2 linked regions of the Dinghuibacter silviterrae genome follow. The protein of the gene in region 2 interacts with the protein of the main gene of each other region in a pairwise test. Links are inferred from orthologs where the notes say so. Each region holds a gene or a part of one and is shown on either strand. Other genes may lie near its edges.

Evidence for each region.
Region 1: the proteins of EDB95_RS17650 (region 2) and topA interact in binary tests that used the Escherichia coli proteins (3 or more experiments, as listed by UniProt). The link is inferred for Dinghuibacter silviterrae from one-to-one orthologs.

The regions. Positions count from the first base shown.
Region 1 is NZ_SODV01000001.1:3,181,036-3,189,129, forward strand. Bases 3,544-6,620 are described here. They hold topA (type I DNA topoisomerase), read right to left. Parts: upstream 6,221-6,620; coding sequence 3,866-6,220; downstream 3,544-3,865. Other genes in these bases: EDB95_RS13830 (transglutaminase family protein), read right to left, coding at 3,544-3,784; EDB95_RS13840 (hypothetical protein), read right to left, coding at 6,202-6,620. In the rest of the region: EDB95_RS13800 (ferredoxin--NADP reductase), read right to left, coding at 1-682; EDB95_RS13805 (macro domain-containing protein), read right to left, coding at 691-1,023; EDB95_RS13810 (methylated-DNA--[protein]-cysteine S-methyltransferase), read right to left, coding at 1,028-1,513; EDB95_RS13815 (tRNA-binding protein), read right to left, coding at 1,568-1,903; EDB95_RS13820 (OsmC family protein), read left to right, coding at 1,931-2,341; EDB95_RS13825 (Dps family protein), read right to left, coding at 2,391-2,903; more of EDB95_RS13830, read right to left, coding at 2,918-3,543; more of EDB95_RS13840, read right to left, coding at 6,621-6,759; EDB95_RS13845 (hypothetical protein), read left to right, coding at 6,795-7,223; EDB95_RS13850 (hypothetical protein), read left to right, coding at 7,220-7,657; EDB95_RS13855 (aldo/keto reductase), read right to left, coding at 7,689-8,094. UniProt on the Escherichia coli protein: Releases the supercoiling and torsional tension of DNA, which is introduced during the DNA replication and transcription, by transiently cleaving and rejoining one strand of the DNA duplex.
Region 2 is NZ_SODV01000002.1:101,376-109,365, forward strand. What follows is about bases 1,738-4,710. They hold EDB95_RS17650 (IMPACT family protein), read left to right. Parts: upstream 1,738-2,906; coding sequence 2,907-3,515; downstream 3,516-4,710. Other genes in these bases: prmC (peptide chain release factor N(5)-glutamine methyltransferase), read right to left, coding at 1,738-1,853; ribD (bifunctional diaminohydroxyphosphoribosylaminopyrimidine deaminase/5-amino-6-(5-phosphoribosylamino)uracil reductase RibD), read left to right, coding at 1,880-2,923; EDB95_RS17655 (carbohydrate-binding family 9-like protein), read right to left, coding at 3,549-4,607; EDB95_RS17660 (3-hydroxybutyryl-CoA dehydrogenase), read right to left, coding at 4,604-4,710. Outside these bases: EDB95_RS17630 (MotA/TolQ/ExbB proton channel family protein), read left to right, coding at 1-609; EDB95_RS17635 (ExbD/TolR family protein), read left to right, coding at 615-1,016; more of prmC, read right to left, coding at 1,017-1,737; more of EDB95_RS17660, read right to left, coding at 4,711-5,500; EDB95_RS17665 (carboxypeptidase-like regulatory domain-containing protein), read right to left, coding at 5,508-6,170; EDB95_RS17670 (Mrp/NBP35 family ATP-binding protein), read left to right, coding at 6,288-7,385; EDB95_RS17675 (FMN-binding negative transcriptional regulator), read left to right, coding at 7,390-7,990.

The sequences.
Region 1 (8,094 bases), on a different replicon or contig from region 2:
CAAACCCCATCAGCCGCAGCGTAAACCGCGCCATCCGCATCAGCGCCTCGGGACCGCAGCAATAAAAGACCGCGTCTTTCGGGTCGTGCCGCAACAGGCCGCGGACGAGCGTTTCGAGGTTGGCGTTGTTGAGCCGCCGGGGGAGGATGTTGTGGGCGTGGGGGGAGCTGAGCAGGGAGATACGCGTGAGACGCGGGGCGCTCCCCGCGCCGCGTTCCAGCGCTTCGAGCTCCTGCGCAAAGATCACATCCTCCTCCGAATGGTTCTGATCAATCAGCCACACATGGCTCTGCGGCTCTTCGCGCAGCGCCTGGCGAATCAGCGGCAGTATGGGGGCGATGCCGCTCCCGGCGGCGATAAAACCGATGTCGCGCAGGGCAGCGGCTGCCTCGAACGTAAACCTCCCCGCCGGCGGCAAGGCCGAAATCGTATCCCCCACGCGCAAGCGATCCTGCAAAAAACGGCTAATCTCCCCATTAGGCTTCCGCTTCACGGTAATCGCGTAAAAAGGATCCCCCGGCGAAGAAGTGAGGGAAAAAGACCTCCGGACCTCCCGCCCATAGTGATCCACGAGCAGCGTCAGAAACTGACCGGGCGCATACGGCACAGCGGGCCCCTCCAAAAGGAATGTAACGGTATCGTGGGTTTCGGAACGTCGGCCGGCGACACGAAGGAGGATCATCCCCAAATTTACGGGATATTGATCACGCGGTTCTCCCCGCCGAGCATGGCTTTATACAGTTTGTAATTTTCCGTGTCCCAGCAGGCAAAGATCACCTCCGAAAAGGTGCCCGGGTTTTCGGAAAGGAAGTCGCGGACGGTTTTGAGGGCGACCTCTGCGGCACCAGAGGGGTTGTTCCCAAAGCTCACGCAGGGGAATGCGATGGAGCGGGCGTTGTCGGATTTGGCCCGCAGCAGGGCCTTGCGATAGGCGGTGGCGGTGTCTTCGGTAAGGTCCAGGGCTTTGGCATCCACGTTGAGCTGGCGGATGTCCCCCTGTAAGACGACAAGTTGGGTTTGCATGACTTTAGAATAATGTTTGGACCCCATGGGCGATTTTGTTCTCGTGTTCCAGTAACCAGCGTTTCCTCCACAAGCCGCCCCCATAGCCAACCAGGTCATTTCTGGCCCCGATCACACGGTGACAGGGGAGCACGATCGCAATCTTGTTTTTCCCGTTGGTCGTTCCCACCGCCCGGACGGCTTTGGGGTCTCCGACCCGTTTAGCCAGATCCATATAGGTGATGGTCCGTCCGTAGGGAATGCCCATCAGTTCTCCCCAGACCCGTTGCTGAAATTCGGAGCCTTCCTGGTGCACCGGGAGGTCGAATGTCCTCCTGAGCCCCTGGAAGTATTCCATGAGTTGCTCCTGGCAGTTTTGCAGCAAAGGGTTAAGATGAACCCGCGCGTCCGGCGGCAAGGCATCGAGGTAGTATATCTCACTGATATAGTGCTCGGTGCCACCGAGGCGCAGGATCCCCACCGGGGAATGATAATAGGCAACGTAGGTCATTGGACTCGATAAAATCGCAATAGTTTAATACGCGCCCCGAAGGGGCGCGGGGGTTTAACCGATTTTGCACCCATTCTCCATCGCCCGGTCCGGCTGCAAGAGGACCACCTGCCCACCGGTGTCGTATACCCCCAGGACCAGGCATTCGCTCATAAAGCCCGCGATCCGTTTGGGGGGCAGGTTGACCAGCCCGATGACCTGGCGCCCCACCAGGTCGTCGGGGGCATAATAGGCGGTGATCTGTGCGCTGGACCGTTTGACGCCCAACGGGCCAAAATCCACTTCGAGCTGGTAGGCCGGTTTGCGTGCTTCGGGGAAGACGCGCGCCGCGGTCACGGTACCGACCCGGATGTCCAGTTTTTCAAATTCGGCTGGCAGAATTGTTTCCATATCTTTGAACAAATAACAATAGCACTTATGACACGCACAGCTACCGCCGTATGGCTTGGTTCCGGCAAGGACGGCAAGGGCACGCTCGATACGCAAAGCGGCACCCTGCACCAAACGCAGTTTTCTTACAAATCCCGCTTTGAAGATGGTGTCGGGACCAATCCCGAAGAGCTGGTGGCCGCCGCCCACTCGGGTTGCTTCACCATGAAGCTCAGCTTCGTCATCGGGTCCATGGGCCTCACGCCCGAGTCCCTGGAGACGTCTGCCGCGGTAACCCTCGACAACGGGACCATCACTTCTTCCCGCCTCGTCCTGAAGGCCAAGGTGCCCGGGATGACCAAGGAACAATTCGACACGGCGGTGAAGGACGCCAAGGAGAATTGCCCCATCTCAAAGTTACTGAATACCGAGATCACCCTGGATGCAACCTTGTACTAGCCGCCAGCGGGCATAAAAAAAGGGGCTAGTCGACTAGCCCCTTTTTTTTTTAGCCCAGATAAGCTCGTAGGAACCACGCCCATTTCTCGTGTTCCTTCATCACCCCGATCAGGAAGTCATTCGACCCGGCGTCCCGATATTTGTCCGCTATTTCGTCCACGTGTTCGCGGATAAAACGGGTGATCGTCTCATGGTCGTCGAGCAGGTTCTTTTGTTGCTCGCGGGGATCTTTTGTGTATTCCCCTTCTTCGAGGTGGGATAATTCGATAAAGTCCTTCAAACGGCCTTCGGCAAAGTGTCCGATTTTACGGACGCGTTCGGCCACGTCGTCGATCTGGTCGGCGATGGCTTCGTACATGCTTTCATAGAACTTGTGCAGTTCCATAAAGCTGGGGCCTTCCACGTTCCAATGGTAGTTCCGGATCTTGGCGTAGAGAACCTGTTCGTCCGACAGGAGCGTGTTCAGGATCAGGGCGACCGCTTCGGAATTTTTGGGAAGGATGCCTGTGTTGGCAGACACAGTGGGGTGGTGCTTTTCCACAACGGAGGTGTTGGTGCTCATATAAAATTGCAATTTTAGTCTCCGAGGAGCTGCGACAATTGCGCCAGCTCGGCTTGCTTGTAAGGCTGGCTCCCAAAACACTTGGAGAGCTCTTCGGTCAGCAATTGAATCGTACGCTTGGGCGTGAGGGGTTTGTAATACGTGGGTATGGGGGGGACGGAAATGCGTTTGAAGTAGGTTTCCACGTCCTTGTGCGTAAATACCTGACCCGTCATGGGGTCAAGGAAAAACTGGATCTTATGGGCCGGGTTCCCGCCCGCGTGCAGGACGTCGTAGTTGGGGTCGAAATACCCCAGGATAAACTGCCGGGGAATATTCACCGGGAGGACGTTGATGTCCAATAACTGGCAAAGGGCGGCGTAGAGGATACCCGTGGAAATCGCGTTGCCTTTCTTCGATTCGATGACCTTGTGGAGAAAGAACTCGTCCGGGTTCGTGTAGGCGACCTCGGTACCCTTTAGCTTATAATAGTTGTAGAGAATACCGTTAATGATGTTGACTTGTTCAAGCGGCGTCAGGTAGTTGTTCAACTCCAGCCAGATGTTCCGGCGCATCCGTTCCAGCTCCTGGGTGATCCCGTTAAAAGACACCTCGGGGTACTGGTAGCGGTCGATCAGCAACGCTCCTTGTAATAGCTCAGGGTTTTCGAGCTTGCCCCAATCCGAGAGGTTTGTTTTCAGGTCCCGGTAGTGCAGGCTATGGATGAGGAGCTCTATCCGTTCCTGGGTCGTTTCATCCGGGGTGTTCTCCCAAAGATTCTCCAGGTTGGGGATGATGCCTTTTCCATAGGACACAATCCGCTCGCTTACCGTCGAGAACACTTCTTCATCCGGATCGTCTATGAGGTGCAACAGGGCGTTTATTTCTTTTGTCTCTCTCATGTAATCCTAAATTAGCAAAAGCTATTTAATTTTTGTCCAAACCTATGGTTAATGTGCAAAAAAAAGACCCCTTTGAAGGGGTCATGCTTTTTTCTTTTTGGGAGCCGACTTGGCGGCTTTTTTCGGCGGGTTGGCCTTGGCCTCTTCTACAAAGGCCTTCACTTCCTCGATGGTCAGGTCTGCCGCGCGCTCCTGTGCCTCCTTCGGCAAGCGGAAATTACGTAAGCCGATTTTAATATACGGACCGTAAGGACCGCGGAGCAACTGGATCTTTTCCTTCTCGAACACCTTGATCGTCCGCTCCTGTTTGGCCTGGCGTTTTTCGGTGATCAGCGGAATCATTTCTTCCAGCGTCACGCTATACGGATCCAGTTCCTTACCCAGGGAGTAGAAAAGTTTATCGTGCGCCACGTACGGCCCGAAGCGGCCGATATTCACCACCACGTCCGTATCCTCGAACTGGCCCAGGTTGCGGGGCAGCCGGAACAAGTCCATGGCTTCGTCGTAGCTGATGGTTTCGATGCTTTGCGTGTTCTTTAACTTGGCAAAACGCGGCTTTTCCTCGTCACTCACATCCCCGATCTGGACCATGGGACCAAAACGCCCCATCCGCGCCACGACCTTTTTCCCCGACACAGGATCCAGCCCCAGCTCGCGTTCACCCTTGATGCGTTCGGCGTTTTCGAGGGTGTTTTCCACGTCCTTATGAAAAGGGTTGTAAAACTCATCGATCATTTTGGTCCACTTCTGCTGACCGCCCGCGACCTCGTCAAACTCTCCTTCGATCTTGGCGGTAAACCCATAGTCCATGATCTCGGTAAAGTGCTGGTTGAGGAAATCCGTCACCACCAGCCCGAGGTCGGTGGGGAAAAGTTTCGCCTTTTCCGCGCCCGTATTTTCCTGATGGGTCTCGCTCGAAATCTTGTCTTTGGCCAGCAACAGAACGCGGTAATCGCGTTTGACGCCTTCCTTGTCCCTGCGCTCCACATATCCCCGTTTTTGAACCGTGGAAATCGTCGGTGCGTAGGTAGACGGCCGGCCGATCCCCAGCTCTTCCAGCTTTTTGACAAGGCTGGCTTCCGTATACCGGGGCGAGGGGCGGCTAAACCGCTCGGTAGCTTTCATCTCCTTAAAGGCCGGTTCCTGGCCGACGACCAACGGCGGCAGCATGCCTTCGGCATCGTCTTCCTCGGTGATGTCTTCCTCGTCCCGGTCTTCCATATAGACTTTAAGGAAGCCTTCGAACTTCAGCACTTCACCCTGCGCCGTCAGCGTTTCCTTGTTGGTCGAAATATCGATCTTGGCGATCGTCTTTTCGAGCTCCGCGTCCGCCATCTGCGACGCCATGGTCCGCTTCCAGATCAACTCATACAAACGGCGGGTATCGCTGTCGTCCACGCTCGTCTCGTCCATATAGGTCGGCCGGATGGCTTCGTGCGCTTCCTGGGCCGATTCGTTTTTGTTCTTATACTTACGGACCTGTATAAACCGGTTTCCGTATCCCTTTTCGATCGCCTTTTTTATATCCTCCATGGCGGTTTCTGACAGGTTGACGCTGTCCGTACGCATGTAGGTGATTTTCCCGCTTTCGTACAGCTTTTGCGCCAGCAACATCGTTTTACTCACGGAGTAGCCCAGCTTCCGGCTCGCCTCCTGCTGGAGGGTGGACGTGGTAAACGGCGCCGAGGGCGTTTTCTTCGTCGGTTTGACCTGGATGTCCTTCACAGTATACGTCGCGCCGATACAGCTCTTTAAAAAGGCCTCCGCGTCCTGCGCCTGTTTGTACTTGCCGCCCTCCGCCTTAAACGTGACCGGGCGTTTGGCCGTGTCATGGGCGCTAAACCAGGCCTCCAGCTTAAACGTGCTTTCCGCCTTAAAGGCGTTGATTTCCCGCTCGCGTTCCGCGATCAGCCGTACCGCCACGCTCTGCACCCGCCCCGCCGACAGCGAATTGCGCATGCTCATCTTCCGCCAAAGTACCGGCGACAGCTCAAAACCCACGATCCGGTCCAACACCCGCCTTGCCTGTTGGGCATTCACCAGGTTCATGTCCAGCAGCCGCGGCGTACGCACCGCCGCCTCGATGGCCGGTTTTGTAATTTCGTGAAAAACAATACGTTTCGTCGTTTTCGGGTCCAGACCCAAGACCTCGCACAAGTGCCAGCTGATCGCCTCCCCCTCACGGTCCTCATCCGTTGCGAGCCACACTTCGTCCGATTTTTTGGCGGTGCTCTTCAGCTCCTTGACGACCTTTTCCTTGTCCTCAGGGATGATATAACGAGGGGAATAATTATTCTTAAGGTCTATCCCCATGTCGTCCTTTTCCAGGTCCCGGATGTGTCCGTAGCAGCTTTTGACCTCAAAATCGCTTCCCAGGATCTTTTCAATCGTCTTAGCCTTAGCCGGAGACTCCACTATTAACAGGTTCTTTGCCATAATTCTTTAATTATAAAGGGCTTACGGATTTTGGCGGGGGGACCGTCCCCCCACGGCCTCCATTTTACCGCCGCGGCAATATTAATGGAATAATTTAAGAAACAAAAAGGTGGTCGTTTGAGGCTGCGCCAAATTTTCATGCCCCAGCCATGAAATCCGAAGGCGGTGACTTTGTCCTGGGTCAGGTTCACCTGGGCCTCGAAATAGCAATTGCCCCCATCCATGACGACCCCCATGGGCTTGGCCGGCCAGCCCTCCGGCCTTTCACAAGCACCCATGACGAAAACGATTTTTTCGTTTCTGCGGTTGGTCGCAGCGGCCAGTTGGATATAATATTTGGAAATGTGCCGCGTATTTTTGAGTAGCTGTCGCACATGGAGCGCCTCCGCCTTGGTGAGGGACGCCGGTGCGAAGGTATCCGGCAGTGGTGGCCAGCATGCCGTCAGCGGAACGACCATCAACTTCCTCGACACGAGTGTCTGCGCCCGGCTACAGAATGCGGCGCCGCACAGAAAAATAAAAAGAAGCGCTTTTCCCATCCGTTAAACCTAGGATTTTTCCCTACATTTCTTGTATGAACCTTCCCTCTGATCGTATCCTTCTAACCGACCCCCCCTGGGTGCAGGGGATCGTCCACGCGGTGATCGCGCTGATGTTCACGTACATGATTTCCTCCCATCTTTTGACGCTGGGCGTCTTCCGGTTCGTGGTATGCGTCGGCGTCTGGATCGTTTTGGGTCTCCATTGGTATACGATGACCCGGTTGTCCCGGGACGATAACAATGTATATGTCACCCGCGGACGGGAATTGCTTGTTATACCCGTGGAGCGGATCACTGAAGTATATAATGACTTCAGCTCTTTCCGGACCTACCGGCGCCGGTGGGTGATCGGGTTTGTCGGGGAGGATGGGGAGAAGGACGAAGTGTCGTTTACCATTCCTTTGAATAATGGGAATATGGAGGTTCTGGAAAGCGAAATCGGTGCAAAAAAGCGCTCATGAGCCTACCTGCTGAGCGCACGCTTCTGACCGATTCGCCCTGGCTTATGGTCATACCCCACCTCCTGTGCGCCCTGGCGGGTCTTCTTTTTTTTATGAGTTCCTATGTCGAGGAAGGCTTTGAACCGCTTGTATTTATCATCATGGTCTGGATAGCCCTGGGGCTCCACTGGTTGACGAAAAAAAGGCTAACGCGGGACGATCAGTATTTATATGTGGCGAGGGGTTGGCAAAAAAAGGTCATTCCCCTTGAACGGGTTGTACAGATGTACAGCTATACGGCCATGTTCAGTAAAAATGGGCAACGCCGCTGGCGTGTCCGTTACCTGGACGAAGAGGGCGTTCGAAAGGAATTTTCTTTGTCCCTGGCCTGGAACAACAAACGCCTGGAAGCCTTTGCGGCGGAGGTGCAGGCGCGGGTGGCCGGACGCCCTTAAACGCAGTCCACGCGGCGCGCCGGCCCAGCACCTACGTGCGATCCCCTCCCTGCCGCGCCAGCATCCACCCCGGATACTCCGGCGCCAGCCGGCTGACTTCGTCTATACGGGCCAGTTCGTCGGCGGACAACGTCACGTCGACGGACGCGAGGTTGTCTTCGAGCTGGTCGAGGCGTTTGGCGCCGATGATGACGGTGGTGACGACGGGTTGGTGGAGGAGCCAGGCGAGGGCGACTTGGGCGACGGAAACTCCCCGCGAAGCGGCCATCGGGCGGAGGACGTCGACGATGTCGAAAGCGCGTTCCTTGTTGACGGGGGGGAAGTCGAAGACGGTGCGGCGGCCTTCGGAAGGGGTGGTGTTGCGGTCGAACTTGCCGCTGAGGAGGCCTCCTGCGAGGGGGCTCCAGACCATGAGGCCGAGGCGTTGGTCGAGGAGG
Region 2 (7,990 bases):
GTGATCGACCTGCTGATCAAGGGCGGATGGATGATGGTGCCCCTGGGTCTTTTGAGCCTTATAGCGGTATTCGTTTTCTTCGAGCGGTATTTCTATATCCGCAAGGTGTCCAAGTCGGACGACAATTTCATGAACATCATCCGCGACCACATCATCAACGGGAACGTCCAGGCGGCGCGCAGCCTCGCCAAAAATACGGCAAACCCGGTCGCGCGGGTGATCGACAAGGGGATACAGCGGATCGGAAAACCCATCGACGCGATCGAGAACAGCATGGAGAATATCGGGAACCTGGAGATCTACAAGATGGAACAAAACCTCGGCATCCTGAGCGTCATCGCCCGGATCGCACCGATGTTTGGATTTCTGGGGACGATCGTCGGGATGATCCAATTGTTTTACGAGATTACATCGACAGGGGTATACGACCTGACCACCATTGCCGGTGGTATTTATGTCAAAATGATCACCAGCGCCTCCGGTCTGATCATCGGCCTGCTGGCATTTGTGGGCTACAGCTTTCTCCATACGCAGATCGACAAATGCGCCAATAAGATGGAGCGCGCCAGCTCCGACTTTATCGATATTTTACAAGAACCCACCCGATAAACCGTATGCAACTGCGATCCAGACGAATGAGGGCCCATGATGCCGAAGTAAGCACGGATGCGCTGAATGACATCCTGTTTATCCTGGTGATGTTCTTCCTGATTGTCTCTACGCTGGCCAACCCGAACGTGATCAAGGTCACTCAGCCAAAATCAAAAGCCGACACCAAGGCCAAACAATCGGTCGTCGTTTCTATAGACGCCAACAAACAGTATTATGTCGGATCGGACAAGGTGACGATCGACCAGCTCAAGGCGGCCTTGATACCGGTTCTGGCGAAGGAAAACGGGGAGCCGACCATCGTCATCAACTCCGACAAGACAGTGCCTATCGACTATGCCGTTGCGGTGATGCGGATTGCCCGGGAGTTGAATGCGAGGACGGTGTTGTCGGTGGATAACAAATAATTATCGTCTTGCCCGGATCATCCGGTCTTTGCCCTGCATATCCTTTTTTAGGGTGACTTCGTTCAGGCCTTCACTTTCGAAGAGCGCGGCTGTTTGGGGGCCGAGGGATTCGTTGATCTCTACGTATAGTACGGTCCCCGCATTTGTGACGCGGGCGAGCTTTCTATAGAATACAAGTGCGTCGTCGTCGGGTACGAACAGTGCCAGGTGCGGTTCCTGGGTGAGGACGCGGTCGTGCATCGCGGCCTTTTCTTTTTCTGCGATATAAGGAGGGTTACTTACCAGGATGTCGACCGCCGGAAGCGTTGTCCAGGTGGATTTGTCCAGGAAGTCCGCCTGGATGAAGCGGACCGGTGCGTGGTGGCGTTCGGCGTTGGCGCGGGCTATGGTTAACGCGCCGGGGGAGACATCCAGGGCGTGGATCGCGGCGTTGGGGAGGTGTTTTTGAAGGGCGATGGGGATGCAGCCGCTGCCGGTGCCGATGTCGAGGATGCGCGGGGCGCCGCTGCGGGCGTCTTCGACGATCCAGTGTACAAGCTCTTCCGTTTCGGGCCGCGGGATCAGGACGTCTTCGTTGACATGGAAAAGGAGCCCATCGAACCAAGCCTCCCCAAGCACATACTGGACAGGCCGCTGGCGCAGGAGCTGGGCGAGGTCGGCTTCAAGTTGGGCGGCCTGCCCGGGGGCCAGGGGATCGGTCTTGCGGAGGATGCGGTCCATGCGTCGCAGACCCAGGCGGCTTTCCAGGACGAGGTCGGCCACGGAAGCGGCCTCGCGAGGGTCGTAGACCGCCAGGAGGGAGCGGGTGAGGTATTCGTAGGCGGCGCCGGTCGTCATGGCTGCAAACGTAGTACTTTTGCAGCATGAGCACGCACGAAAGGTATATGCGGCGTTGTCTGCAACTGGCGGCCCTGGGGGCGGGGAGCGTGGCGCCCAACCCCATGGTCGGTGCGGTGTTGGTGTACCGCGACCTGGTGATCGGTGAGGGGTATCACCAGCGCTATGGACAGGCGCATGCGGAAGTCCATTGCATCAGGGATGCGGAGGAACGGTTTGCGGCGGGGCAGTGGGCGAACTTAGGTTTTGCCGACGCGGGGGCTTTGCTGGCGGCGTCGACCTTGTATGTGTCGCTGGAGCCTTGCGCTCATCATGGGAAAACGCCCCCCTGTGCGGACCTGGTGGTGGCGAAAGGCATCCGGCGCGTGGTCGTGGGGGTGCGTGATCCATTTCCGGAAGTGAATGGTAAAGGCATCGACAAACTGCTCCGGGCGGGGATCGAAGTGATTTGTCCAGTGTTGGAGGAGGACTGCATGGCGCTCAACAGGCGTTTTTTCACTTTTCATACAAAGCACCGGCCCTATATCATCCTGAAGTGGGCGCAAAGCGCGGATGGGTGTATTGGCCGGGAGGGACAGCGGATCGCGGTGTCCAATGCCTGGTCGAAACGGCTTGTCCATCGCTGGCGGAGTGAGGAGGCCTCGATCCTTGTGGGGGGGCATACGGCAAGGGTGGACGATCCGGCACTGACGAACCGGTACTGGCCGGGACCCAGTCCGCTCCGGTTGGTGTTGGATCCGGATGGGGTGCTGACCCCGGGTATGAAGGTGCTGGACGGAGAGGCGCCGACGGTGGTGTATCCGACCCGGGACCTTCGCGAAGTCTTGTCGGACCTGCACCGGCGATCAGCCCAAAGCGTGCTGGTGGAAGGGGGCGCCCGTTTGTTAACCTCCTTTATCGCCGGGGGGCTTTTTGACGAAATCCGGGTGATCCGGTCGGAAACGGTGCACCTGCCGGGCGGGATACCCGCCCCCGTTATGCCGGTGGTACCGCTTCAGCGGTCTTTTGCGTTGGGGGACGACCGTGTGTTCATTTATAGTAGTTTTGTGACGCATGGATATTGGGGCTGACGTTTATTATACCATCGACAAGCCGTCGGTGGCTGAATTCAAGGACCGGGGCAGCCGGTTTATTGCTTTTGCCTATCCTATTCTCACCCAGGCCGATTTCAAAGAATGTTTGCAGAAGGTAAAAAAAGAACACCCCAAGGCGGACCACCATTGTTTCGCCTATCGTCTGGGCGTGGATGGTCTTCAGTTCCGTTCGGGGGACGATGGGGAACCCGCGGGCAGTGCGGGGCGGCCGATCCTCGGACAGCTTGATTCCAAAGAACTGACCAATACCGCGGTGATCGTGGTGCGCTATTTCGGGGGAACGCTTTTAGGCGTACCGGGGCTGATCAATGCGTATAAAACCGCAACGGCGCTGGCGCTCCAGGTGGTGCCGATCGTCTCCAAACCGGTGGAGGTGCCGTACGAGCTGCACTTCGACTATACACAACTCAACGACGTGATGCAGGTGGTGCGTCAACAACAGTGCCGTGTGATCGAACAGGACTTGCAACTGTTTTGCCGCATGGTCGTGGGGATACCCAAGGTGCGGCTGACGGAGGCGTTGTACAAGCTTGGGGAGTTGTATACGGTGGAGGTCAAAAAAGTCTGACGCTTTTGCGGCCGCGCACCCTGCGCGGATTTCTCAATGCTGCCGCCCGATATTCCCGTTCGGATCGATGGTCCACGTTTCATGGGTGTCCGGGGCGGTCAGCATCGCAATGAAGGTATGGGCGGTGGCTTCGATGGTGAGCGCCGTGCTATGTCCATCGATCGCGCTTTCCGCGGCCAGGCCAAGCCCGGCGGCATCCGTATAGGTGCCGTGCGTACCGTGATACATCATTTCCCTGTAGGCCACTTCCCAAAGACGGTTTTTTAGCGACTCGGAGAAGGGAAGCGTGAACGCCGTATCGTGGTCTGCAAACAAGAGGTACCCCCAACGCTCTGGAAAGTGCATGTTGATGACGCCTTGCGGGGACCACACCCAGTTGTGCTCGGGTACGTTTTGGCGTTTTACATAATGGCCGTCCTGTACGTCGGTGTCCCATTCGACACGGGAGAAATTGATGCGCCACAGGGACCCGGGGGCGGGCGTTTCTGTGCCGTTACCCATGCTGATGGCGGCGATGGGGACGGCCATTTCCACGGTCCAGCCGCGGTCGGTGTCCCCGGGATGATTGAGGGTACCGTCGATGTGTACGGCCTTTTGGAGACCGGTGGCGTCCCAGGAGATCAACGCGTTCCCGCCGACCCGGTAGGGTTCGGGCAGGTAAAGATCGAAGAGGGTGCCCAGGGCGTTGATCTCCATTTCGAAATAGTGCCTGGCGTTGTTATCGGGGTTGACAAAGACCTCGAAGTCGTTGTCGTGGAAGATGATGTCGTCGTGATGGTTCAGTGTTGCCCATACATCGGGTTCTTCGAGCTGGGCGGCGATATAGAGATAGTGTTCGTCCCACAGCATCTTTGCCCGGGTGCGAAAGCGCGGGCGGGGACGGATATCACCTTCAATATCGGAAAAGTCCCCGGTCCAGGGGGCCGTTTGCCAGGCGGCGTCGTCCAGCCGGCCGTCGATGTGCGGGGGCACGGACGTTTTTTGAACGACATAGTGCAGGGGCATCCGGGTCAGCCGGGTAAGAAGGGCGCTGTCGTCCTGGGCGGTGGCGCGAAGGGCGGACAGGAGCAGGAGGAAAAAGAGGGGTTTCATACGCGGAAGCGGGCGCTGGGCCGCGCATTTTTGGGGCCACCCGTATAGTCGTAAAATCCTTCGCCGCTTTTAATCCCCAGGCGGCCGGCGGTTACCATATTGACCAGGAGGGGACAGGGGGCGTATTTGGGCTGGCCAAAGCCGTCGTGGAGGACGCGCAGGATGGACAGGCAAACGTCCAGGCCGATGAAGTCGGCGAGCTGGAGCGGGCCCATCGGGTGGGCCATGCCGAGCTTCATTACGGTATCGATGGCTTCCACGCCCGCCACGCCTTCATAGAGGCTGAAGATGGCCTCGTTGATCATCGGCATGAGGATGCGGTTGGCGATAAAACCCGGGTAATCGTTGACCACGCACGGCACCTTTTCCAGCCGTTGGGAAAGGGCGACCACGGTGTCGGTCACAGTAGACTGGGTGGCGTACCCGTTGATGACTTCGACGAGTTTCATCACGGGTACCGGATTCATGAAGTGCATGCCGATCACCTGACCCGGCCGGCGCGTGGCCGCGGCGATCCGGGAGATGCTGATGGAGGATGTATTGGTGGCCAGGATGGCGTGTTCCGGTGCCGCCTGGTCGATGCTGCCAAAGATCTGGAGTTTGAGCGTCACGTCTTCGGTGGCGGCCTCGACAACGAGGTCCGCGTCGCGTACGCCCTCCTGGATCGTGGTCACGGTCCGGATGCGGGCCAGGGTGGCGTCTTTTAGCGTCTCAGGGATGCTTCCCTTTGCCACCTGGCGGTCGAGGTTGGCCGCGATGGTGTGCAGGGCTTTGTCCAGGCGCTCTGTGGAAACGTCTACAAGGGTCACCGGGTAGCCGTACTGGGCGAAAGTATGCGCGATTCCATTACCCATGGTACCCGCCCCGATCACTGCAACCGTTTGTTCAGCCATGACGGAACTAATAATTGTCGTCGGAATTGTTTTTGAAGTCACCCCTTTTCCATGCTTTGATAAACTCGCTCCAGGCAAAGGGGTTGAAGATGTTCTGTGGGGGGGCCTGCCCGGTATAATACATGCTCCGGGCCTGTTGCGTCAATTGGTAGTTGGTCATTTCCCGGGCGTCCCTGGGCAGGGTCCTGAGGAGACGCGCCCTTTGCTTCGGGTCCATGTTCTTGGTGGCGGTGGCCATGGCGTCGTCCTTGAACTCCATCGTCACAAAGTCCCGCTCGAACTGTTCCCGGGTGGGCCGGGGCCGGAGCACGACCGTGGTCATATACTTGCTGGTGTCTGCGGACATCAGGGCAACGAGGCTGTATTGATTGCCCACGATATCGGTGGGGACCTTTTTCTCCACCGGGGTATAACCGACGAAGGTGAATTGCAGGACGTCTCCCTTGAGTACGACGATCGAAAACACCCCCTGCTCGTTGGCTACGGCGCCCCTCCTCTCCCCTTTGACCATGATGGTGGCGCCGGGAAGGGCCTTAAGGCTGTCAGAGGACATGACCACACCAACCAACTGCACGACCGAGTCCTTGAAATTCTCAAATTGAGCAAAGGTCCTTGATGCGGGTAAAATGCCGATCACCCCAAGCAGACAAATTTTCAGCAATCTCTTCATAAAGTGTAAATACTCCGTCAACGGGCAAGATACCCCCATTTTACCAGATTCAAGCAAAGTAAGGTGATCAATGGTTAATTTTGCGGGAGGGAAACTATTTTAACAAATGTATAAAAGATGACGGAACAGCAAGTATTGAAGGCGCTTGGAAACGTCCAGGAACCGGACCTCGGGAAGGATATCGTGACCCTGGATATGGTAAAAGATATTCATATCGAAGGCAGGAAAGTCCGCTTCACGGTGGTCCTGACCACCCCGGCCTGCCCGCTCAAGGATATGATCCACAATGCCTGTGTGAACGCGATCCATCTGTTGGTGGACAAGGAGGCCGAGGTCGACGTACACTTTACGGCAAATGTTAGCTCTAATAGGCTGGATAGCAAGCAATTACTACCCAAGGTCCGGAACATCATCGCGGTGGTGTCTGGAAAAGGTGGCGTAGGGAAGTCCACCGTGGCGGCCAACCTGGCCCTCGCACTGGCCAAGGGAGGCGCTTCCGTGGGGCTGATGGATGCAGACATCTATGGGCCGAGCGTGCCCATCATGTTTGGTGTCCGCGGCGAACGTCCGCTGATGACGACGGTGAATGGGAAAAATATGATCGCCCCGCTGGAACAATATGGCATCCAATTGATGAGCATTGGTCTTCTGGTGGATGAAAAACAAGCGGTGGTGTGGAGAGGACCCATGGTCTCCACGGCGATCCGCCAGTTCGTGACAGACGTGTACTGGGGCGAGCTCGACTACCTGGTCATCGACATGCCGCCGGGAACGGGGGACATCCACCTCACCCTGTTGCAAACGGTACCGGTGACGGGCGTGGTGATCGTAACAACGCCGCAAAAGGTGGCCCTGGCGGATGCCCGCAAGGGGATCGCCATGTTCGGACAGGCGCAGCTCAACGTGCCCATCATCGGGGTGGTGGAAAATATGAGCTATTTCGTACCCGCGGAATTGCCCGATCATACGTATTACATATTTGGAAAAGAAGGAGGCAGGCGTCTCGCTGAAGAATTTGACGTTCCGTTCCTGGGGCAGATACCCCTGGTCCAGGGGATCCGCGAAGGGGGCGACCAGGGTGTGCCGGCCATGATGGGAGACGACGCGGTCAGCCGGAAGGCTTTCCTGGACGTCGCCGGAGCGGCGGTGCGCAGCATTGCCATGCGGAATGCGCACCTCGACGCAGCGAAGGCGGCCAGCGTCGTCAATGCATAAGATCATGTATATACCTAGACGATACGAAGAAAAAGACAGGGCATCGATCCTCGACCACCTGCGGACCCATTCCTTTGCGATCCTGGTCTCCGTCATGGAGGGCAGGCCCATTGGTACGCACATCCCCTTGTTGACGGTGGAGGAGGGCGATACGCTTTTCCTTGTCGGCCATATCAGCCGTGGGAACGAGCAAAAACACGCACTGGTGGAAGGCGCCACGGTGCTGGCGATTTTTCCGGGTCCGCACGCCTATGTGTCACCCCGCTGGTATACCAAAATGATGGTGCCGACCTGGAACTACCTGTCGGTACACGCCTATGGTACCGTGGAGCTGATGGAAGGAGAAGCGCTCGCGGCAGCCGTCACCGCTATGGTCGACCATTACGAGCATGGGATGCCGCGGCCGGTGCACGTATCGGAAATACCGGAGAAGTCATTTCAAGATGACCTCCGCGGCATCGTCGGTTTCCGTATCCGCGTGACGGAACTCCAGGCCGTGGCAAAGCTGAGCCAGAACCGGGATGACGAAAGTTACCACAATGTCGCCCGTGAACTGGACCAGTCCGGCGATGCCTCTGCCCGCGACGTCGCCGCGGAAATGAGAA